DNA from 3 places in the Shewanella sp. 10N.286.52.B9 genome. Region 2 is predicted to be linked to each of the others. Evidence: predicted binding sites of a transcription regulator. Region 2 holds the regulator's gene; each other region holds the start of a gene.
What was found. Region 2 encodes NrdR, which represses ribonucleotide reductase genes. Its sites were predicted from a motif close to AAACACNANATNTNGTGTTT; they were not measured.

Region 1 (7,984 bases), on a different contig from region 2:
TATCAAACCATGACCGCAGAAGAACATGCACAGCAACATCAAGGCTATTATGATGTGGTCACATGCATGGAGATGTTAGAGCACGTCCCTGACCCATTATCAGTGATTAAAGCATGCTGCGATATGATTAAACCTAACGGTTATGTGTTCTTTTCAACCATTAACCGTAACCTGATGTCATATATTCAAGCAATTGTTGGCGCTGAATATGTTTTAAAGATGCTGCCAGTTGGCACGCATGACCACAGTAAGTTCATTAAACCGTCTGAGTTAATCAATTTGGTTGACCAAACAGAGCTTCATTGCCGTGATGCTCTTGGGATAAGCTTTAATCCTTTAACGGGTGTATATAAGTACACGAATAAAGTTGACGTTAATTATATGATCGCCACCCAAAAAGCTGATTAGTATCACATCGTCATCTTTAATAGCCAGCCATAAATAGTAGAACAATATTAAAGTAGTAATACTGCAGTGAATCAGTGACATTACTACTTTAATCCTTCACTTAATTCATAATCGGATTAAGTAATCGCTAATAACTTCAGCACGCTTAGGATAACTATGAACAAGATTAAAGGTGTACTCTTTGATTTAGACGGTACATTAGCTGATACAGCCCCAGATCTTGTCCATGCATTAAATTTAAGTTTGCAAGAGCGCGGTATCGCTAGTAAAAGTATTGATAACTTACGCTATGCTGCCTCCCATGGTAGTTTGGCGCTTGTAAAAGCCGGTATACCTGAGCTTTCCCATGAGTTACAAATCGAAGTTCAGCAAGCTTTGTTAGTGCATTACCAACGGGTCAATGGTGAAAAAGCATCATTATTTAGCGGTTTTGATGATTTTCTGTTGTTATTAGAGCAACGTGACATCCCTTATGGTGTTGTTACTAATAAACAAGCCCGTTTTACTCGGCCATTGGTTAAGGCCTTAAACATCGAGCACAAACTCACTGCGATTATCAGTGGTGACTCCACCCAGCACTCCAAACCACATACCGCGCCAATGTTACTTGCTGCCCAGCAAATTAATTGCCTGCCACAGGACATCCTATATATAGGTGATGCTGAAAGGGATTTAATTGCCGCCCGTAATGCTGGGATGAAAGGCGCTATCGCATTATGGGGTTATTTGTCAGAGCAAGATAAACCCAATGAATGGCCGAGTGATTTTCAGTTCAGCAAGGTTGCCGACTTACATCAGGCTTTCCTTAACAAATCTTAAATATAAATAGCAAATAATTTTGTTAACAAAACAATCGATCGCCGAATATTGTAGCGATCGAGCTCACGTTTTTTTTCGGCTAAATATTAATCTTAACCAACAAAATATCGTGTATTTTGACCTAGCAGGTTAGCCTTCACTAACATTGGCCACTATACATAAGATATCCACAACTTATTCACTAAATTGCTGCTTGCAAATCGCCCCAAACCTCACTATCTTGTATGTAAGTTTTAATTAAACACCATATCTTGTGTGTGACATCAGAACAAGACACAAGGCTTTTTCTGCTTTGGGTCTTCAAATAACACTCGTATTTCTTGGATATATTACGTTGTTAGTGCTTATGGATGATCAACTTACAAGGGACCGTATTGTGATTTAATGGCGATCGTAAACGAGACGATTAAAAAAGATCCAAAATTTAAATCACGCAAACTATTTTACAATCAAGGCTTTTTTAATGAACAGCAATATGACAGTCACAAAACGCAGTGGCGAACGCGAAACAATCGATTTAGACAAAATTCATCGCGTTATCGAGTGGGCAGCTAAAGGATTGAAAAACGTTTCAGTCTCAGAAGTTGAATTACGTTCTCATCTACAATTCTTTGACGGTATTCCAACTGAAGCAATCCACGAAACCATTATTAAAGCAGCAGCAGACTTAATCTCACCAGAAGCGCCTGATTATCAATTCCTCGCTGCAAGACTTGCTGTTTTTCATTTACGTAAAAAAGCTTTTGGCCAATTTGAGCCACCGAAGTTAGTTGATCAAGTCACTCGCTTGGTTGAACTTGGCAAATACGATAAGCATATTTTAGAAGATTACACGTCAGAAGAATTAACCATTTTAGATGGTTATATTGACCACTGGCGCGATATGAACTTTTCTTATGCTGCAGTTAAACAGCTTGAAGGCAAATACCTAGTTCAAAACCGGGTCACTAACGAAATTTATGAAAGTGCTCAGTTCCTGTATATTTTAGTGGCAGCTTGTTTATTTGCGCGTTACCCAAAAGACACCCGTTTAGATTACATCAAACGTTTTTATGACGCGGCTTCAACATTTAAGATTTCTTTACCAACCCCAATTATGGCAGGTGTACGTACTCCGACACGTCAATTTAGCTCATGTGTATTAATTGAATGTGACGACAGCCTTGACTCTATCAATGCGACCGCATCTTCAATTGTAAAATACGTTAGTCAACGCGCAGGTATTGGGATCAATGCCGGTCGTATCCGTGCATTAGGTAGCCCTATTCGCGGTGGTGAAGCATTCCATACCGGTTGCTTACCATTTTACAAATACTTTCAAACAGCGGTTAAATCGTGCTCTCAAGGCGGCGTACGTGGTGGTGCAGCTACCCTATTCTACCCGTTATGGCATTTAGAAGTTGAATCGTTACTGGTACTTAAAAATAACCGTGGTGTTGAAGACAACCGTGTTCGCCATCTTGATTACGGTGTACAGCTAAACAAATTGATGTACCAACGTTTAATCAAAGGTCAAAACATCAGCCTATTCAGCCCATCTGATGTGCCAGGTTTATACGACGCTTTCTTCGCTGATCAAGACGAATTTGAACGTCTATACCTTCAGTATGAAGCTGACTTAAGCATTCGTCGTAAAGAGATTAAAGCAGTTGAATTATTTTCATTGATGATGCAAGAGCGTGCATCAACAGGCCGAATCTACATTCAAAATGTTGATCACAGCAATACTCACAGCCCATTTGATCCGCAAGTTGCGCCAATTAAGCAATCAAACCTTTGTTTAGAAATCGCCTTGCCAACTAAACCGTTGAAGAATATTGATGATCCAAATGGTGAGATTGCCCTTTGTACATTATCAGCATTAAACCTTGGTGCTATCAAAGATTTATCAGAGCTAGAACCATTAGCTGACTTAGCAGTACGTGCATTAGATAACTTGCTTGATTATCAAGATTACCCAATCATTTCAGCGCAACTTGGTTCTATGAATCGTCGTACTCTAGGCATAGGTGTGATTAACTTCGCTAATTACCTTGCTAAGAATGGCATGAAATATTCTGATGGCTCAGGTAATAACTTGACCCATAAAACCTTTGAAGCAATTCAATTTTACTTATTGAAAGCATCAAACAATTTAGCAAAAGAGCAAGGCGCATGTCCTTTGTTCAATGAAACAACGTACGCTCAAGGTATTTTACCCATTGATACCTATAAACGTGACTTGGATAAAATTTGTGACGAGCCATTACACATGGATTGGGAAGGTTTACGTGCCGATATTAAACAGCACGGCCTGCGTAACTCCACTCTTTCGGCATTAATGCCGTCTGAAACATCATCGCAAATTTCTAATGCAACCAATGGCATTGAACCACCACGTGGCCTGATCAGTGTTAAAGCCAGTAAAGATGGTCAATTAAAGCAAGTTGTACCTGACTTTGATGAACTTAAAGATAAGTATGAATTACTTTGGAATATGCCAAATAATGAGGGTTACTTACAGTTAGTCGGTTTGATGCAGAAGTTTGTGGACCAAGCAATCTCATCAAATACCAATTACGACCCGACACGATTTGATAATCAAAAAGTGCCTATGCAAACCTTACTGAAAGATTTGCTCACCGCTTATAAGCTTGGGGTTAAGACCCTTTACTATCACAACACCCGTGATGGTGCATCGGATCAGTTTGATGACATCACAGTCGTTGAAAAAGAAGACGATGGTTGTGCAAGCGGCGCTTGTAAGATTTAATCACTAATTAGCATATCAACGCGGGGAGTTTTCCCCGCTTTTTTGGGATATAAAAATGGCTTACTCTACTTTCTGTCAAACTCCGAACAACCCAATGTATGAACCTATGTTCATGGGACAACCCGTTAACGTTGCACGTTACGATCAACAAAAATATGAAGTGTTCGAAAAATTAATTGAAAAACAATTATCCTTTTTCTGGCGTCCGGAAGAAGTAGATGTAAGTAAAGATAAAATCGACTATCAAAGTTTACCTGAGCATGAAAAGCATATTTTTATCTCAAACCTCAAATACCAAACCTTACTTGATTCAATTCAAGGCCGCTCACCAAACGTAGCATTATTGCCATTAGTGTCGTTACCTGAGCTTGAAACTTGGATTGAAACTTGGTCTTTCTCTGAAACTATTCACTCTCGTTCATATACCCATATTATTCGTAATATTGTTAATGATCCTTCAGTAGTTTTTGATGACATCGTCGTCAACCAAGAAATCTTAAAACGGGCCGGTGATATCGCTCAATATTATGATGACTTGATTGAATTAACCCAAGTGATGAATCTACACGGACAAGGCACGCACCTCATCAACGGTAAAGAAATTACCGTTAATAGCCGTATTCTTAAAAAATCATTGTATTTATGCATGATGTCAGTCAACGCATTAGAAGCAATTCGTTTTTATGTTAGCTTTGCATGTTCATTTGCTTTTGCTGAACGTAACTTAATGGAAGGCAATGCAAAAATTATTCGTTTGATTGCCCGTGATGAAGCATTACACCTTAATAGTACTCAGCATATTTTAAATATTATGCAAGGTGGAAAAGACGATCCTGAAATGGGTGAAATTGCGGCTGAATGTGAGCAAGAAGCCTATGACATCTTTTATAAAGCTGCAGAACAAGAAAAGCAGTGGGCACAGTACTTATTTAAAGACGGTTCAATGATTGGCTTAAATGAACAGATTTTATGTCAGTACGTTGAATATATTACTAACCAGCGCATGAAAGCGGTTAATTTAAAACAGCCTTATGCTGAGCAAACTAATCCACTTCCTTGGATGAAAAACTGGCTTGAAAGTGATGCGGTACAAGTTGCCCCACAAGAAGTAGAAGTCTCTTCTTACTTAGTAGGACAAATTGATTCAGCTGTTGATAGCGATGAGTTTTTAGATTTTGACCTATAATAGACATTTAAAAAAAGCCCCCATTGTGAGCTTAAATGGGGAACCTGTGTTGCTGTTTAATCAACAGCAACACACGCTTTTAGAAGTATTAGAAATAAAAAAAGTCAACGTCTTCTCTGAATGTCGACGTGGTTTTTGTGGTGCCTGTAAAACCAAAATCATTAGTGGTAAGGTGAGCTATATCACTGAGCCACTTGTTGAGTTAGAAGCTGATGAATGCCTGCCATGTTGCTGCGTACCCGATAGCAATATTGATTTAGATCTCACCACAGATGAACCCAGTAATATTTACGTTCAACAACGCAGACATCTATTAGTGACTGAGTAATATCACTAATTAACGCTAAGTCATGACCTGACTTTTAGTAATAGCATCTTTGATAGACATAAAAATTGAATTATATTCTTTCTTTTTTAGCTGCGATGAACATTTTTTCCACCTCACCAAACATCCAGTTCATTATGTGTCCCGCACCTTTATCCCGTCGCTTCACTAATCCCATTTCAATGGTGAGTGAATCCGATATGTGATAACAGCTTAACTCAATTATCTCGCCTGTATACCAATCTGAATGGGCAATATGCTCCGGTACTAAGGCCCAACCTAAACCACGGGCAACGAGAGAAGTAATATAATAATAGCTGTCCACGTGCCAACAATTAGCTGAGATAGGTTTACCTGTGGTTTCTAAGTCACAAATAACAAATTGTTTATACATGTTTAACTGTGAAATATTTGGCACTGGTATTGACGCTAACGGATGTTTCGGTGCAACAATTAGAGATTGATGAAAACTATCAATGGTAAAGAACTCTAAACTGTCACTCAGTTGTTCACCCAAGAACAAAATACCTAAATCAGCCTTTCCTATTTCAACCCACTGTGCAATATCGTCTCGGGTTCCATTTAAGATAGTCAGTTTTAATAATGGAAATTGGTGAGCGGTTTTATCAAAAAAATCTTCGAAAATAGAGATAGGTACAGCTTCGTCAATAGCGATTGTTAGCGACAATTCATCATCAGTCATTACCGACATAGCTCTAGCGTTTAAACGCTCACATTGTGCTATAACGGCATTGGCTTCAATATACATTTGTTCGCCCTGCTCTGTCAGCACAGGTAAACGCCCAGATCTATCAAATAATTTAAAACCTAAATCAATTTCCAAGTTAGCTATAGCACTGCTTATCCTTGACTGCGCTTTTCCTAAAGAACGGGCAGCAGCAGAAAATGAACCTAAATTCACGGCAGTAACAAATGCTTGTAATTGCTCTATAGACCAATTCATATTCATACTCTTAATTGAATCATTAACAATCTATCCGTTTAGCGGATAGTAACCAACTTTAGTCTATCTTATATGGTGCGATAATGATGCTTCATTCTCAACAAGCCTTAAAAAATGTCGTTAATCATATCTCAAAAAGTTAACCCTAATAATGTGAAGCAACATTATTGGAAATATGCCATTCCATCGATTAGCGCAATGCTAGTCAGTGGCTTATATCAAATCATCGACGGTATCTTCGTTGGCCATTACATTGGTTTCGAGGGGCTTGCTGGGATCAACCTCGCTTGGCCAATTATCAGCGGTATTATTGGTGTTGGCATGATGATAGGCATGGGTGCAGGCAGCTTATTATCGATCAGCCGTGGCGAGAATAACCCTATAAAATCAAAACGCATTTTAAATAATGCCATCGCCCTGCTCATTGGCTTTAGCATAATGGCTGCGCTGTTCATTCAATTTTTTGCTAAAGACTTATTGTTATTACAAAAAGCTGAAGGTGAGAACTTATCTATGGCAATGGCCTATATAGACGTTTTTGTTTATGGCGCATTTTTTACAACCGCGGCTACTGCAATACCACTGTTAATTCGTAATGATGAAAACCCGGCTATCGCGACACAACTTATGGTGCTAGGTGCCTGTGTAAATATCATATTGGATTACCTGCTGATTGTCCTTTACCCAATGGGCTTGCATGGTGCTGCGTTGGCTACCATGATTTCTCAAACCTTAGTCGTGATATTAGGCGGCTGTTATTTTATGTCGAGTAAATCGAATACTAAATTACAATTTTCTTTGAATGTCATTAACGTTAAGACTATGGGTTCTATAATGGCATTAGGCTTATCCAGTTTGTTTATGTTCATGTATTTTAGCTTTATTATTGCCTTACATAACTACTCATTCATGGTTTACGGCTCGGCTGTGCATGTCGCCGCCTTCGCGATTATCGGCTATATCGCCACAATGTTTTATCTCATAGCAGAAGGGATTGCTGGGGGTATGCAGCCACCGGTAAGTTATTATTACGGCAAAAAACAAATAGCCAACATCAAAACAACGGTGATTCTTGCGACAAAAGTCGTTTGTATTTTCGCACTGTTATTGGTTGTAGTATTAAACTTGTTTCCTAGCAATGTGCTGCAGCTGTTCAGTCATGGCGATGGCGCATTAATGGCTGAAGCTTTAATCGGAATTCGATTACATCTGTTTGCGTTAATCTTGGACGGTATTATCTTTGTGGCCACAGTGTATTTTATGGCCGTTAATCAAGGCCGTAAATCCTTAACCATTTCGATAAGTAATATGCTGATCCAACTTCCATTTTTGATGCTTTTGCCGTTGATGATTGGGGTCAATGGTATTTGGCTGGCTGTGCCACTTTCCAATATAAGCTTATGTCTTTTACTGATGCCGATGGTATTTAATGAACTAAAACGCATTAAAAAGATCGACGAACAACACCAGCCTGTAGCGGTAGTACAGCAAAGTCCCCAAACAACGAGTGTGCACGCGTAAGCGCTGTGC
Region 2 (7,984 bases):
CTTCATCCCACACAATTGCGCCATGATCATGAACGCCCATATCTTTAGCGGCTTTATCACAAATATAAATACCAACAAGGCAGCTAATTAGCGTGATAAAAATAAAAGCCGATAGGCTTAAAAAGCTCATCAAGTACACAATCGGCACTGCGGCAAGGGTACCAAAGGTGCCCGGGGCTTTGGCGGCTAAACCACTGCCAAAACCTAATGCTAAAAAGTGTACAGGGTTTGTTAAGGTTAATTTCTTAACGGCTGGATCGGTTGAAATAAACTTCATTAGAAATGCTCAAAACTATTTTTTTCTAGCTCAAAAGGTTTGCCATCAGCCACTAAGCGTAACTTTTCGCCGGCACAAATTTGACCTACTTTAATAAATTTAACCCCAGCGTGGATCAGTGCAATATCCAAAGCGCCACGTTGAGATTCTGGTACAGTAAACATCAACTCATAATCTTCGCCACCAGTTAACGCATAACTAGTTGCTTCATTAGGGCTCAATGATGCTTGTAATGATTCCGATAGCGGTAATTCATTCACATCAATAATCGCACCCACATTAGATGCCTTTAAAACGTGCTGAATATCAGAAAATAAACCGTCAGATAAATCAATGGCACTGGTTGCTAAAGAGCGTAGCGCTTGACCCGCTAGTATTCTAGGCGTTGGATGATAGTGACGGTTAATTAAAAATTCTTTATGTTGATGTGCGACTTCTTTTTTGCCCAACAGGATATCAAGCCCAAGGGCAGAGTCACCCAAAGTGCCAGTAACATACACCCAGTCACCAATTTTCGCGCCACTACGGGTTAATGCTTTACCGGTTGGCACTTGACCATGAATAGTAATATTGATGCAGCGAGGCCCGCGGGTGGTATCACCACCGATCAGACTAACACTGTAATATTCAGCCGCTTCAAATAGCCCTTGGCTAAATTGCGCTAACCACTCATTATCAACATCTGGCAAGGTTAGCGCTAACGTCATCCACGCCGGATCTGCGCCCATGGCAGCAAGATCGGATAAATTTACCGCTACAGATTTATAGCCAAGCTCATAAGCTGGCATTGTCGGTAAAAAATGGACATTCTCGACTAGGGTGTCGCAAGATATGGCAATAGATGTGTTTTCCGCCGGTTGGACTAATGCACAGTCATCGCCAATGCCTAAATGCACATCTCGACGTTGCTGACCTTTATCACGGAAAAATTGTTCGATAAGTTGGAATTCTTTCACGATATAATCTGGTGCGGATAACCGCCCACCTATTATTTTGTAGAAAAAAGCGTTACATACAAAAACGGTATCCGAAGATACCGTTTTCATTCATTACTTACGAGTAACAAGCTTATCTAGCATACCATTGACAAACTTATGACTATCGTCAGCACCAAACGCTTTCGCTAATTCGATACCTTCGTTAATGGCCACTTTATATGGCACATCTTTACGATAAGTTAATTCATAAGCTGCTAAACGCACAATGGCTTTCTCAACGGGTGATACATCTTCAATATCACGATCTAAATGAGGCTTTAGCAGATCATCAAGTTGAGTTGCTTTCGTGGCTACACCTGATAGCAATTCACGAAAATAAGCTACATCAACACCGTTAATGTTTTGTTCAGTTAAAAATTCATGTTCAACATCAGCAACATTGTTCTTGCTTAACTGCCATGAATAAATAGCTTGAACAGCTAAACGGCGTGCCTTGCGGCGCTCTGAAGGCTTCATTACTTTTCCTACTACTATACTAACTGTTGTTCTAATTCTTGCAGAACGTTAACCATTTCTAGTAAACCAAGTGCAGCTTCAGTGCCCTTGTTACCAGCTTTAGTACCAGAGCGTTCAATTGCTTGCTCGATGGTATCAGTGGTTAAAACGCCAAATGAAACTGGGATATCATACTCTAAAGCGACTTGAGCAAGACCCTTGTTACATTCACCAGCAACTAAATCAAAATGCGGAGTACCACCACGAATTACTGCACCAAGTGCAACAATACCGTCAAACTTTCCACTAGCTGCAATTCGACGTGCAGCAAGTGGTAATTCAACAGCGCCAGGAACACGAACAACAGTAATGTTGTCGTCATTTACCTGACCTAAACGTTTTAGTGTGTCTAATGCGCCATCAAGCAGACTCTCAACAAGAAAACTATTGAAACGCGATACTACGATCGCCACTTTGGCATTTTTTGCTTCGATATTACCTTCAACTACGATCATTATCTTACCTAAATTAGCTAAAGCACCCGGCTCTGGGCAAAAGTGGCGGTATAATACCACAGCCAAATGCCCTGAGTCCTGTGCAATTATTGATAAATGTTAACTTCACTAAGTTAGTGAATTATTCTGCAATATAATCAGTTACTTCTAAACCGAACCCTGACAGAGAGTGATAACGCTTGGGTGAACTTAATAAACGCATTTTGCTCACACCTAAATTTGAAAGAATTTGCGAGCCAACACCGACTTGGCGCGAGGTTCCTTGCCATTTAGCAGCTGTAGGCGCTTGACCGTTATCTTCCGCTTCAAAGGCTTTGACCTTGGCGAGCATGTCACTTGAATGCTCGTGATTCGCCAACAGTACTAATACACCACCATCTGATGCAATACGCTCCATGGCGTTTTCAAGTGGCCAGCTACGTTTTTGATCGCGTTCAGAGTGGAATAAGTCATTAAAGGTATTTTGTAAATGTACCCGTACTAGGCAGTTTTCTTCAACGTCACCTTTCAATAAGGCATAGTGTAGCTGATTATCGATGGTGTCTCTGAAAGTCACCATATTGAACTCACCAAAACGCGTTGGCAATTTACATTCAGCTTCACGCACAACCGTGGTTTCTTTGGTGTTGCGGTATTCAATTAAATCGGCAATGGTGCCCATTTTAATACCGTGCTTTTCACTAAAGATTTCAAGATCTGGACAACGGGCCATAGTGCCATCATCATTAAGAATTTCAACTATCACGCCAGATGGCTCGCAGCCTGCAAGACGGGCTAAATCACAACCCGCTTCTGTGTGACCGGCGCGAATTAACACCCCGCCATCTTGTGCCATAAGTGGAAAAATATGACCAGGCTGAACTAAATCTGATGCTTTAGCATCTTTAGCAACAGCCGCTTGAACGGTTACAGCGCGATCATGGGCTGAAATGCCCGTTGTGACCCCCGTTGCCGCTTCAATGGAAACGGTAAAATTTGTTGAGAACTGAGCATTATTGTTGGTAACCATTAACGGCAAGTTCAGTTGCTGGCAACGCTCTTTAGTCATGGTTTGGCAAATCAGTCCACGGCCAAAGGTCGCCATAAAATTAATGGCCTCTGGCGTCACCTTATCGGCCGCCATGATAAGATCACCTTCGTTCTCTCTGTCTTCATCGTCCATCAAGATAACCATCTTACCTTGACGAATGTCTTCGATGATCTCTTCTATACTATGTAATGCCATTGCTAAGACCTTTATATTGTTTTGTCTATATCAGCGATATAGAGTAAATATGCTCCGGTAATAATATTTACCAGTAATAATCAGTTATCGCATAAATCCAGCACTTGCCAACAATTCCATTGTGACACCACTTTCAGTGGCTGGCTTTTGTTCTACTTTCATTAAGCGTTCAAGATAACGTGCAATAAGGTCAACTTCGATGTTGACGCTATGACCCGCTTGTAAAGCTAATAAGGTGGTTTCAGCTGCAGTGTGAGGCACTATGGTTAATCTGAATCTGTGCTGATCAACTTCATTTACCGTTAAGCTAACGCCATCAATGGTGATCGAACCTTTATGAGCAATATAACGAGATAACTCAGCGGGAGCTGCCAGCCAAAACTCAATGGCTTGGCCACGCACAAGGCGCTGCTCCACTGTGGCAATACCATCCACATGACCGCTAACCATATGACCGCCTAATCGGGTCGTTGGGGTCACCGCTTTTTCAAGGTTTACTTTTTGACCGACGTTATATTTAGCAAATCCGGTTAAGGCAACGGTTTCAGCAGAAATATCTGCAACATAACCATCTGCTAAACATTGTACTACGGTTAAACACACCCCATTAGTGGCAATACTGTCACCCAGTTTTACATCGGTTAAGTCGAGCTTGCCACTGGCTACAGTCAAACGAATATCATCGCCTTTACGCTCAACTTTTCTTAATGTACCTAGTGCTTCAATAATCCCAGTAAACATATTTACTCACTTGTTATCTTTTGGGCCACGCTTAGCATCGACCGATAGACAAAATTGCATTAGTTAATTCGCTGGCGAATTAAGCTTTAAAATCAGTCGTTGGTCTGTACCAATTCTGCGACAATCCGTTAATTGTACATCAGGAATCTGATCCATAGTTTGATAGTCGTCTAATTGCATCAAATTGCGTCCATGACTGCCTAATATTTTCATTGCTTGGTACAAATAAAGTGTATCAGCTAATTTACTTTGAATAACACTACCAGCAACGCTGGCACCAGCCTCGACTAATACTGAGTTACAATGCTGGCCTAAGTGTGTAAATAAAGCATGCAAATCAACTCGTCCATCGTTATTAGCCACTATTGTGATAAAGCTAACATGGGACTTAAAATCTTGTTTTACTTCTGCTGGATAGTCGACACAAGACACCAGCAAAATCGGCGTTTCAATAGTAAACATTTTATAGTCGGCAGTCAGCCTTGCTTTACTATCAAGCACCACTCTTAAAGGCTGTTGAAGGTCAGACTCAGCAAGGCTGTTTTGTACACTAGCCAATTGCTCGTAGCGCACATTCAAAGAGGGGTCGTCAGCTAACACAGTTTCAACGCCAGTCACTAGCGCGCAATGACGGGCGCGCAGCTTTTGCACATCGGCTCTGGCTTCGGGGCCGGTTATCCACTTTGATACCCCATTCGATAGCGCGGTTTTACCATCCAAACTGGCTGCCAGCTTAATGGTGATTTCAGGTAATCCCGTAGTCATGCGTTTCATAAAGCCGATATTAAGTTGGCTTGCCGCAGCTGTTAGCAAACCCACATCAACTTTAATACCTGCCGCTTCAAGCATGCTAACGCCATTACCCGCCACTTGCGGATTCGCATCCATTTGCGCAATCACCACTCGCTTCACTTTGGCTGCAATTAATGCCTTAGCACATGGCGGGGTTTTGCCATAATGACTGCAGGGTTCAAGGGTGACATAGGCTGTAGCTTGAGGGAGTAGCTGTTGTAATTGTCGATTTTCGACATCTTTTAAGGCGTGAATTTCGGCGTGGGGGCCACCCGCTTTAATATGGTAACCTTGACCAATGATCTCGCCATTGGCGACAATCACACAACCCACATTAGGATTTGGACGTGTGGTATAACGGCCTTTTTCAGCTAATGAAATAGCAAGGCTCATCATTTCAATATCACATTTTGACCACTGAGACATAAAGACCTTCTAGAAACTAAAAAGCAGTCATTAAAATTCAGAACTGCTAAATAAGGTTAATCATTGGCAAGAATACAAAGTGCCAATACCAACAAATGTAAGACTGCAATTAATTAAAGACGGCAATAAAAATAAGCTAGATTATTTTTGCAGCTTGGCGATGGCTTCACCGAATTGGGAAACATCTTCAAAGGCGCGATAAACTGAAGCAAAACGGATATAGGCAACTTTATCTAGGATCATCAATTGATCCATCATCAAATTACCAATCATGGCCGAATCAATTTCACGCTCACCTGTTGCTCTAAGAGTGGACTTAATCTTACTTAACGCTTGCTCAATTTGATCGATTGAAACTGGGCGTTTTTCAACAGCCCGAAGCATGCCGCCACGCAGCTTATCTTCATCAAATGGTTGGCGAGTGCCATCTTGCTTGATCACCCGCGGCATGACTAATTCGGCGCCTTCAAAAGTGGTGAAGCGTTCATGACACTCAGTACATTCCCGGCGACGGCGCACTTGATGGCCTTCAGCCACGAGTCTTGAATCAATAACTTTCGTATCTGTCGCGCTACAAAATGGGCAATGCATATCCGCTCCTGAAATAAAAAACAAAATGGCCGTAAGCACTGAGTACTTACGACCATTGAAGTTTATCCTATTTACTTTACAAGGTTAACCTTATCGAAAAGATTATCCGCGTTAGTTAAATAGATCATTGTTTATGTTAATCAATCTCGGTTGACATTAACCGTAAACTGGGAACTTAGCGCATAATTCAAGCACTTGGTTTTTAACGCGCTCAATAGTAGCTTCGTTAGTGATGTCATCTAACACATCACACATCCAGTTAGTTAACTCTACCGATTCAGTTTCAGTGAAACCGCGGCGGGTAATAGCAGGAGAGCCAATACGTAAACCAGATGTCACAAACGGTGAACGTGGATCATTTGGTACTGAGTTTTTGTTAACTGTGATATTTGCATGACCTAGCGCAGCATCTGCGTCTTTACCAGTGATATCCTTGTTGATTAAATCAAGTAAGAATAAGTGGTTATCGGTGCCACCAGAAACGACATTGTAGCCACGCTCAATGAAGGTTTTCGCCATCACTTTCGCATTAGCAACCACTTGCTCTTGATAAGTGGTAAATTCAGGGTCTAATGCTTCTTTAAATGCTACCGCTTTGGCTGCAATAACGTGCATTAATGGGCCACCTTGGCCACCTGGGAATACTGCAGAGTTTAGTTTTTTATAGATAGCTTCATCGTTAATGGCAGATAAAATCAAACCACCACGAGGGCCCGCTAGGGTTTTATGGGTAGTGGTTGTCACAACGTGTGCATGAGGTAGCGGATTCGGATAGATACCTGCAGCGACAAGACCGGCAACGTGCGCCATATCGACAAATAAGTAAGCACCTACTTTATCAGCGATTTCGCGGAATTTGCCCCAATCTATGATCCCAGAGTAAGCAGAAAAACCAGCAATGATCATTTTGGGTTTATGCTCAACGGCTAAACGCTCAACTTCTGCGTAGTCAATTTTACCTGTTACTTCATCAATGCCGTACTGTACCGCATTGTATAACTTGCCTGAAAAGCTAACGTGAGAACCATGAGTTAAGTGACCGCCGTGAGCAAGGCTCATACCTAAAACAGTATCACCGCCTTCTAAAAGCGCCATGAAAACTGCTGAGTTTGCTTGAGAACCAGAGTGAGGCTGAACGTTTGCGTATGTCGCGCCAAATAATTCTTTAGCACGAGAAATAGCTAATTCTTCAGCAATATCCACATGTTCACAACCACCGTAGTAACGCTTACCTGGGTAACCTTCAGCATACTTATTTGTTAGCTGTGAGCCTTGCGCTTCAAGTACACGAGGGCTGGTATAGTTTTCTGATGCGATTAATTCAATGTGCTCTTCTTGGCGACGAGTCTCATCTTCAATTGCTGCAAATAGTTGTGGATCATAATCTGCGATATTCATAGCTTTTTTCAGCATTACTCACTCCAGCTGTTAATTCTTATAGTAGGGTTGCGCGGTATGATACAGCGCAATTGATCACAATCCCAGCATTTGAAACATGAAATTAGTTGCAATTCCTCATGAACTGCACTTGTGTTAGTTGTATTTTCTTGTATGGAGTTGCTCGGCAATTGTATTTCATAGAAAAATCCAAATTAACGCTTAGTTTCATAACCTTGTGACAATTTTAAGAAAACTCTTTTCTAAAAAATGAATCAACAAAAATAACAACGCGAACAGTGAAAATAGTCACGAATATCACTTTTTAACCCGCAAAATGCGGATTCAATGAAATAATCTTGAGTTAACAACAAATTAATTAGACTGTCACGGCTCAATAAGCACTCCGCTTAATATTTCACAAAATCATCTTTATTAGCTGACAGAAACCCTGCTTAGTGACCACTACAGCAACATAAGTCTCCTTCAAAAAAACCGTAAACAGCTAACGGCAAAAAGATCGGTTTTAAGTTGTTGCTCGATTCGAGTAGAATTAGTGCTATTCCTAGTTCGATCCCCCAGTCAAAGAGATATAAAAATGGCTCAG
Region 3 (7,984 bases), on a different contig from region 2:
CTTCAAATGGGATTAACTCCCAATCATTAAATTCGCATGGCGCCAGATCGGGTCCCATCAAACCCACCGAAAACCCTTTAAGTTGATTATCCTTAAGCCAATTACGAATGGCTTTCATGGCTGCTTTTTCGGTTTTGTATTTTCGAGTGCGACGATTGTCGCCCCTAAAGCTTGCTACATACATTAATACCCTCCTAAGAAAATAGGTTTATGAATATCTTAAGCTTAATAAGGGGCTTTTCCTAGCTCAATACAGGTCAGTAATAAGCGTAAGTCGAATTCCAGCTGGTGGTAATCGCTGGTCATATATTCGCACAGTTGATAAAAAGCTTTGTTGTGATCTTTTTCTTTAAGGTGGGCTAATTCGTGCACCACCACCATTCTCAGTAATGGCTCAGGCACATGGCGTAGTCGTGATGAAATTCGAATTTCATTCTTAGCTTTGACCTTACTGCCTTGTACGCGATTGGCGTAGGTATGTAGGCCTAAGGCTTGATGACTGAGGGTGATTTTGTCGTCAAAAACCACTTTAGAAAGCGGCGCAGACTGTTTTAAGAATTGCTGTTTAAACACCATGGTGTAGTCATAAAGCGCTTTATCAGTGCGTATATCGTGCACACTTGGGTAACGCTTTAATAGCACGGCAGCTAAGCTGTCATTGGCAATATAGCCTTTTACCTGTTCGATGGTTTGGGCTGAATAACCGGCAATGTATTTAAGCTGGGCTGTTTGCTGTTTTTTGGCCTTTACCTCATCACTGGTTACCAGGCTTGCTAGGGCTTGCTTAGCCGCCAGTTTAGTCGCTGTAGCTTGATTAACCGCTTTTACCGTCATTTGCGGCGGCGCACTTGGTCTGACTTTTTTTGATGTAACAGGAGTGGAAAATGAGGCGGATTTTCTTGAATTCATAGGGATATTTATTGCTTACTTTAAGCTTATCAGTAAGCTGCTTTTACCCACAAACAGGCCATAAAGCAGCTTACTCACAAGAAAATCTAATTCAAACTGAGTTAGATTTTGCCATACATGTGGCGGTTTTGCTGAGCGTATGCGGCTTCAAAAGCAGGTAATTGCACACGTTTAAGCTCAAGGGTATCAAGATCGGCTTGTGGCGGATTACGCTTTAGCTCTTCTTTGATAGTCACTGGGCTAATAATCGCTACTGGTAATTCAGTAATTTGAATTGCTGCTTCAAGTTTAAAGCTAGTAGCAGAGCCGGAGAACTTGCCTTTTTGTTCACGTTCAATAATCACGATTTCATCAACTTTGTAATCTTCCATTAATTTATGGAAAGCAAAATGAAATTCACGAATTGATTCTGTTTCAACAGATTTTGAAATGCTGAACGAGATTTGACGACATTCCGGTACGTTGAATGACTCTTTCTCATAATTTAATAAGCTGATGATGGCTTCGCCACCTTTTAATTCTACACCACAAATCTTCATGTTATACCTTACTTAGAGCGAGTTTATTTGGCATGTTGTTGAGCTGTGCTCAAATATGTTCATGCTGTCAAAATTACGGTTATTCTTCGTCACTGACAATTGAATCATCAGTTTCGATAATTTTTGCTGGTTTTGCTTTACGGCGCATTGGTGCGTCACCAATATCAATACCGGTGGCAAAGCGCTTGTCGCGTTTAGGCGCCACTTTTGGCTTCTTGCTAGCGACACGCTTGGCATTACCTGTATTGGCATCAGCTGATTTTGCATTGGCGCTTGATGCCTTAGGATTGTCTCTTAAGCCTTTAAATTTAGCTTCAAGGCCTGCGATAGTTGAGAAGTCAAAGTTCTTACGTAAGAACACCTGTACTTTCTTAAAGCTATCCCAGTCTTTCGGGCCTACTAATGAAATAGCATCGCCTTTAGCGCCTGCGCGGCCAGTACGGCCAATACGGTGAACATATTCTTCGGCAAACTTTGGCATGTCAAAGTTAATTACTAATGACACATTTAATAAGTCTAACCCGCGAGAAGCAACATCTGTGGTGACTAAAATCTTTTGTTGGCCACGGCTGAATTTGTCCATAATTTGATTACGTGCTGACTGACTTAAGTCACCACTGAGCGCAGCGGTTTCTAGCCCTTCAGCAGACAATAGTTTGGCGAGTCTGTCAGTGTCTGAGCGAGTTGCAGTAAAAATGATCACTTGCTTGTGTTGCTCATGTTTTAAAATATGCTGCAGCAGGGCTTGTTTGTGATCAAGGTGGTCAACTAAAAAGATGCGCTGAACAATATCTTTATGCTCTGCATGCGATGCGCCAATAGCCACATGGCTAGGGGTCTTTAATAATGTTGCGGCGATATCATTGATGTCATCGTGATCTAATGTCGCTGAAAACATCAAGGTTTGTCTGCGCTTATGATCTGCAGCGTCATTAATGGCTTTAAGTTGTGGCGCAAAACCAAGATCTAACATGCGATCGGCTTCATCAAGTACCAGTAACTCTAAGCCATTTAGGTATAAGTGGCGCTGTTGAAGATGATCGGCAATACGCCCAGGTGTTGCCACAATAAAGTGTGGGTCACGAGATAGCGATTTTGCTTGATCGTTAAAGTTCTCGCCACCTAAAATACTAATGGCTTTATATTGGGTATTGGCAACCAGTAAACGTAATTGACCATAGACTTGCTGAGCAAGTTCACGGGTTGGCAATAAAATCAGAACGCGAGGGTCTTTTTTAGAGAGGGCCCTAGTCGATATTACCCGCTGCAAAGCAGGTAATAAAAACGCCAGGGTTTTACCTGAACCGGTTTTAGATGATGCCATTAAATCTTTACCCGCTAGGGCAATTGGCAGGGCTTGCTGCTGAATTTCTGTTGGCTCAGAAATGCCCATATGCTTTAGACTGTCTAGTAAGCGTTTATCTAAAGAAAAATCGGTAAATAACAAAGGTAAATCCCCTAAAAAATGATAGCCAGATATTATAACGTGTAAGCGACTTGATAGCCAACAGCTTAAGCGTAAGATAAGCTACTTAGGTGTGCAAAAATGGTTAAGGGTTTGGTAAATGTCTAAGGCTTCAAAAGAAAATAAATCATCACTTCGTGTTGGGATCGCCCTCGGTAGTGGCGCGGCTAAGGGCTGGGCTCATATTGGGGTGATAAAAGAGCTGGCCGCCATGGGGATCCACCCTGAAAAGATTGCTGGCTGCTCTGTTGGGGCTCTGGTGGGCGCAGCTTATGCTAATGATCATTTAGAAGAGTTACATGAGTGGGTGAGTGGGTTTTCTAGTTGGGATGTTTTAGGCTTAATGGATTTAAGCTGGCGCAAAGGTGGCTTAATCAGTGGTGAAAAAGTATTTGATGTTTTAGCTGGTCGAATAGGCGATCTAAAAATAGAGCAATTGCAAAAGCCGTTTGCGGCAGTGGCGACCGATTTATATTCTGGCCAAGAAATTTGGTTCAAAGAAGGCGATTTACGTCATGCGGTAAGAGCCTCGTGTTCAATGCCGGGCTTTTTACCCCCAGTACAATTGCATGATCGCTGGTTAGTGGATGGCGCAGTGGTAAACCCTGTGCCAGTGTCAATGTGCCGCACCATGGACGTTGATGTAGTGATGGCAGTGGACTTAAATGGTCACCGCCGTAATAGTATGCATATGTTGCCTCAACAAATGACCAGCTGTGCGCCCACTGAAATTGAAAAGCAATTAGTGGCCAAAGAGCCAGAGTCGGCGTTTATGGATCTGCTAGGTAAAGGTAAAGAGTATATAAATAGTTTTTCAGAAAAGTTTTCCACAAGCACGAAATCTCACCCTGGGATGATTGCGGTGATGTCGCAATCAATGGATATTTTAGAGCAGCGCCATAAACGCGCCAGATTAATGGGCGATCCACCGGATGTGTGTTTAGTGCCACAGCTTGCTGATATCGGTACCATGGAGTTTCATCGTGCTGATGAAGCGATAGAAGCAGGCCGTCAATCTGTGCGCCAATCTGCGCATTTAATTTATGCAGCCCTTGGTATTAGCCCAAATGATTAACGCCAATTAAAGCGCTTTGCTTTAATCATACTGATTTTTAACGGTTGAAATGACCTGTTTAAGCATCAATATACCAGTATAAATCTGTGGTAACTATTTGTATAAATCTGCGATAACTATTCGTATAAGCCTGCAATTACCAGTTTAAATCTGTAATAAATAGCAGTCTATTTATAGGCGTTTCAGCACTCAGTAGCTGCTTTTTATAACCTGGTCAAGTTCAACTTTTCTAAATAGTGTTGAGCTTGGCAGTAATTTTTTTCATTTTGTTCCCCTTCATCAAAACATGATCTAGATCATGGATTTTTAGTGCCTATTATTGCCTAATGCACCATATATTGTGTTTGTTGATAATTATGTGTGGATATATAGTGTTTATATCCTGTGCATAAAAGGAGTAAAAGTAATGCCTGTAGTAATTAAAAGGGACGGTTGTCGTACTCTATTTGATGAGTCGCGGATCAAGGATGCCATTGTTGCAGCAATGGAAACTGCTACAGGTAGTGCTGATGAAGACTATGCTTCAACAGTCGCTTGTGTGATTAGAGATCAAGTTGCTAACGATGAAGAAGTTGAGATCCATCATTTACAAGCTTTAGTTGAAAACTTATTAATGGAAGGTCCTCATAAAGAGGTTGCGCGTCATTATATTGAGTATCGTCACGACCGTGATATTTGCCGTGAAGCCAAAAGTAAATTGAACTGCGAAATTCGTGGTTTGGTTGAACAAAGCGACGCGTCGATTTTAAATGAAAATGCCAATAAAGACGCTAAAGTTATTCCAACTCAACGGGATTTACTTGCTGGCATCGTGGCCAAACATTATGCCAAGTCGCATCTATTGCCAAAAGATATTGTTGCTGCACATGAGTCAGGTCAACTGCATTATCACGACTTAGACTATGCACCATTCTTCCCAATGTTTAACTGCATGCTAATTGATTTAGCAGGCATGTTAACCCATGGCTTTAAAATGGGTAATGCTGAAATTGATACCCCTAAATCAATTTCAACTGCGACTGCAGTAACTGCGCAAATTATTGCCCAAGTGGCTAGCCATATCTATGGCGGCACCACCATTAACCGCATTGATGAAGTATTAGCTGAGTTCGTTCAAAAGAGCTATCAAAAGCAGTTGGTTATCGGTAAAGAGTGGGGCGTAGCAGATGTTGAAGCCTTTGCCATGGCGCAAACTGAAAAAGAATGTTACGACGCATTCCAGTCTTTAGAATATGAAGTAAATACCCTTCATACCGCCAATGGCCAAACGCCATTTGTGACCTTTGGTTTTGGCTTAGGCTCGTGCTGGGAAGCGCGTTTAATTCAAAAGTCGATTCTTAAAGTACGTATGGCAGGTCTAGGTAAAAACCGTAAAACAGCGGTATTCCCAAAACTGGTTTTTGCTATTCGTGATGGCCTAAATCATAAAGCTGCTGATGCTAACTACGATGTGAAGAAGTTAGCATTAGAGTGTGCCACCATGCGCATGTATCCAGATATTCTTAATTATGAACAAGTTGAACGCGTTACTGGTTCATTTAAAACGCCAATGGGTTGTCGTTCATTCTTAGGAACTTATGAAGAAAATGGTGAGTTAATTCATGAAGGGCGTAACAACTTAGGTGTTGTCAGCTTAAACTTACCTAGAATCGCCATTGAAGCCAAGGGCGACGAAACCGCTTTCTTTGCCTTATTAGAACAGAGAATGACACTCGCTCGTAAAGCACTCGATACCCGTATTGCCCGCTTAGTGGGTGTAAAAGCGCGTGTTGCACCAATCCTATATATGGAAGGTGCTTGTGGTGTTCGTTTAAATGCAGATGATGATGTGTCTGAAATCTTTAAAAATGGCCGCGCGTCAATCTCATTAGGCTACATTGGCTTACATGAAACCATTAATGCACTTTATGGTACTAATGAGCACGTGTTTGATAGCGAGCTGTTACGCACTAAAGCCATTGAAATTATCTCAGTGATGAAGCGCGCGACTGAAGCGTGGAAACAAGAAACAGGTTATGGCTTTAGCCTATACAGCACCCCAAGTGAAAACTTATGTAGTCGTTTTTGCCAGCTAGATGCCAAAGAGTTTGGTGTGGTTGCAGGGGTTACTGATAAAGGTTACTACACTAACAGTTTCCATTTAGACGTCGAAAAGAAAGTCAATCCATACGATAAAATTGAGTTTGAATTACCGTACCCAGAAATCACCAATGGTGGCTTTATTTGTTACGGTGAGTTCCCGAACATGCAGCACAATATTGAAGCATTAGAAAACGTCTGGGATTACAGTTACACCAGAGTGCCTTATTACGGTACCAATACCCCAATCGATGAATGTTATGACTGTGGTTACGTTGGTGAGTTTAACTGTACCAGTAAAGGTTTTGTGTGCCCTAAATGTGGCAACCATGAGCCAAGCCGTGTGTCGGTAACCCGTCGTGTATGTGGTTATCTAGGCAGCCCTGATGCAAGACCATTTAACTATGGTAAGCAAGAAGAAGTTAAACGCCGCGTTAAGCATTTATAAATAGCAAATTCATGAAGTTAGCAAAGCTAATTCCGTGATTAACCCAACAAGGCGCTTTAAGCGCCTTGTTTTGGTTTGGCCTTAGTGATGCCAATAGGTTTACAGCGTGAGTATTTACGCGACAATGAGCAGTAAGAGAAGTGATTATGAATTACCATCAGTATTTTCCTATCGATGTGATCAACGGCCCAGGTACTCGCGCGACCTTGTTTGTTTCAGGTTGTGAGCATCAATGCCGTGGTTGTTATAATCAGTCTACTTGGGATCCTCGTTCAGGCCATGAATTTAGCCAAATGATGGAAGATCAAATTATTGCTGATTTAAATGATACTCGTATCAAGCGCCGTGGTTTATCACTTTCTGGTGGCGACCCATTATTCCCAGCTAATCTCGACAGCATTTTGTCTTTGGTTAAACGGGTAAAACAACAATGCCCAGATAAAGACATTTGGCTATGGAGTGGCTACAAGCTCGATCAAATGTCCCTCAAACAACTGCAAGTATTAGACTATGTAGATGTGTTAGTGGATGGCAAGTTCGAGCAAGATTTAGCGGATCCCAGTTTGAAGTGGCGTGGTAGCAGTAATCAAATTATTCATGATTTAGTTCAAATAGATTAACCATAAGCTGCTGTGGATAATGTGTTTCGTCTAACGAACTGTTATACTTCGCCTCCGTAAACGTGTTGGATTGATACAAGTGCTGTGTTTGAGCATGTTATTGTGTCAGTGGCACAATGTTGAAATTTAAGGTAACACAATGAATTTAAAAGAAGAACTGCAAGCATTAAACGATAAAGCAGAAAAGTTTCGCCGTAAACTTGCTGCTGCACAAGCCCGTGAAGATAAAGCGGTTATCATGCAGTTTAAAAAAGAGATCGCGACAGTAACAAAACGTATTGCAAGTTTGAAAAATCAGCAATCACGTCAATTAAACAAAGCCGGTAAAGATGTAAAAGAACTAAAATTTAGTCGTGTGCTGACCAAAGCGGAACAAGCAGACATGGGTAAATTAAAAAAATCAGTTAAAGGATTAGTTGTTGTACATCCAATGACTGCGCTTGGCCGCGAAATGAATATTAAAGCAGTAACTGGTTTTGCCCCAGCAAAATTCTAATCCAGTTTATCCCTATTAGTTATGACGTAAGTCAGTTGCATGGATGATGAGACTCATAAATTGAGCGTTGTCTGAAAGGTTGGTCAATGTCGATTAAATATATCGCCACTTCTAAGTTACCTACGCCTTGGGGCGTATTTGCAATGCATGGTTTTGAAGATACCGAAACCGGTAAAGAACATGTTGCGCTAACGTTTGGTGAGCTAAATGCTAATGAGCCAATGTTAGGTCGTATTCACTCTGAATGTTTAACCGGTGATGCCTTGTTTAGTTTGCGTTGTGATTGTGGTTTTCAGCTGCAAACTGCAATGCAAAATATTGCTGAATTAGGCCAAGGTTTTATTCTTTATTTA

Region 1: the regulator NrdR is predicted to act here: its motif matches at 1,467-1,486, upstream of nrdA (class 1a ribonucleoside-diphosphate reductase subunit alpha).
Region 3: the regulator NrdR is predicted to act here: its motif matches at 4,315-4,334, upstream of nrdD (anaerobic ribonucleoside-triphosphate reductase).

What each region holds. Positions count from the first base shown of each region.
Region 1 is NZ_MCTY01000164.1:13,967-21,950, reverse strand. It holds gene ubiG (bifunctional 2-polyprenyl-6-hydroxyphenol methylase/3-demethylubiquinol 3-O-methyltransferase UbiG) at 1-408, shown strand, start outside; gene BCU91_RS09450 (HAD-IA family hydrolase) at 559-1,227, shown strand; gene nrdA (class 1a ribonucleoside-diphosphate reductase subunit alpha) at 1,691-3,979, shown strand; gene nrdB (class Ia ribonucleoside-diphosphate reductase subunit beta) at 4,035-5,165, shown strand; gene yfaE (class I ribonucleotide reductase maintenance protein YfaE) at 5,155-5,493, shown strand; gene BCU91_RS09430 (LysR family transcriptional regulator) at 5,564-6,454, opposite strand; gene BCU91_RS09425 (MATE family efflux transporter) at 6,569-7,975, shown strand.
Region 2 is NZ_MCTY01000212.1:24,657-32,640, forward strand. It holds gene BCU91_RS17585 (phosphatidylglycerophosphatase A) at 1-277, opposite strand, end outside; gene thiL (thiamine-phosphate kinase) at 277-1,233, opposite strand; gene nusB (transcription antitermination factor NusB) at 1,327-1,731, opposite strand; gene ribE (6,7-dimethyl-8-ribityllumazine synthase) at 1,746-2,225, opposite strand; gene ribBA (bifunctional 3,4-dihydroxy-2-butanone-4-phosphate synthase/GTP cyclohydrolase II) at 2,347-3,450, opposite strand; gene BCU91_RS17610 (riboflavin synthase) at 3,535-4,191, opposite strand; gene ribD (bifunctional diaminohydroxyphosphoribosylaminopyrimidine deaminase/5-amino-6-(5-phosphoribosylamino)uracil reductase RibD) at 4,255-5,409, opposite strand; gene nrdR (transcriptional regulator NrdR) at 5,551-6,000, opposite strand; gene glyA (serine hydroxymethyltransferase) at 6,157-7,413, opposite strand; gene ettA (energy-dependent translational throttle protein EttA) at 7,976-7,984, shown strand, end outside.
Region 3 is NZ_MCTY01000217.1:65,192-73,175, forward strand. It holds gene BCU91_RS18550 (HNH endonuclease signature motif containing protein) at 1-184, opposite strand, end outside; gene BCU91_RS18555 (M48 family metallopeptidase) at 226-909, opposite strand; gene BCU91_RS18560 (DUF3010 family protein) at 1,011-1,448, opposite strand; gene BCU91_RS18565 (DEAD/DEAH box helicase) at 1,528-2,895, opposite strand; gene rssA (patatin-like phospholipase RssA) at 3,014-3,988, shown strand; gene nrdD (anaerobic ribonucleoside-triphosphate reductase) at 4,395-6,515, shown strand; gene nrdG (anaerobic ribonucleoside-triphosphate reductase-activating protein) at 6,662-7,135, shown strand; gene BCU91_RS18585 (YibL family ribosome-associated protein) at 7,275-7,631, shown strand; gene ribA (GTP cyclohydrolase II) at 7,718-7,984, shown strand, end outside.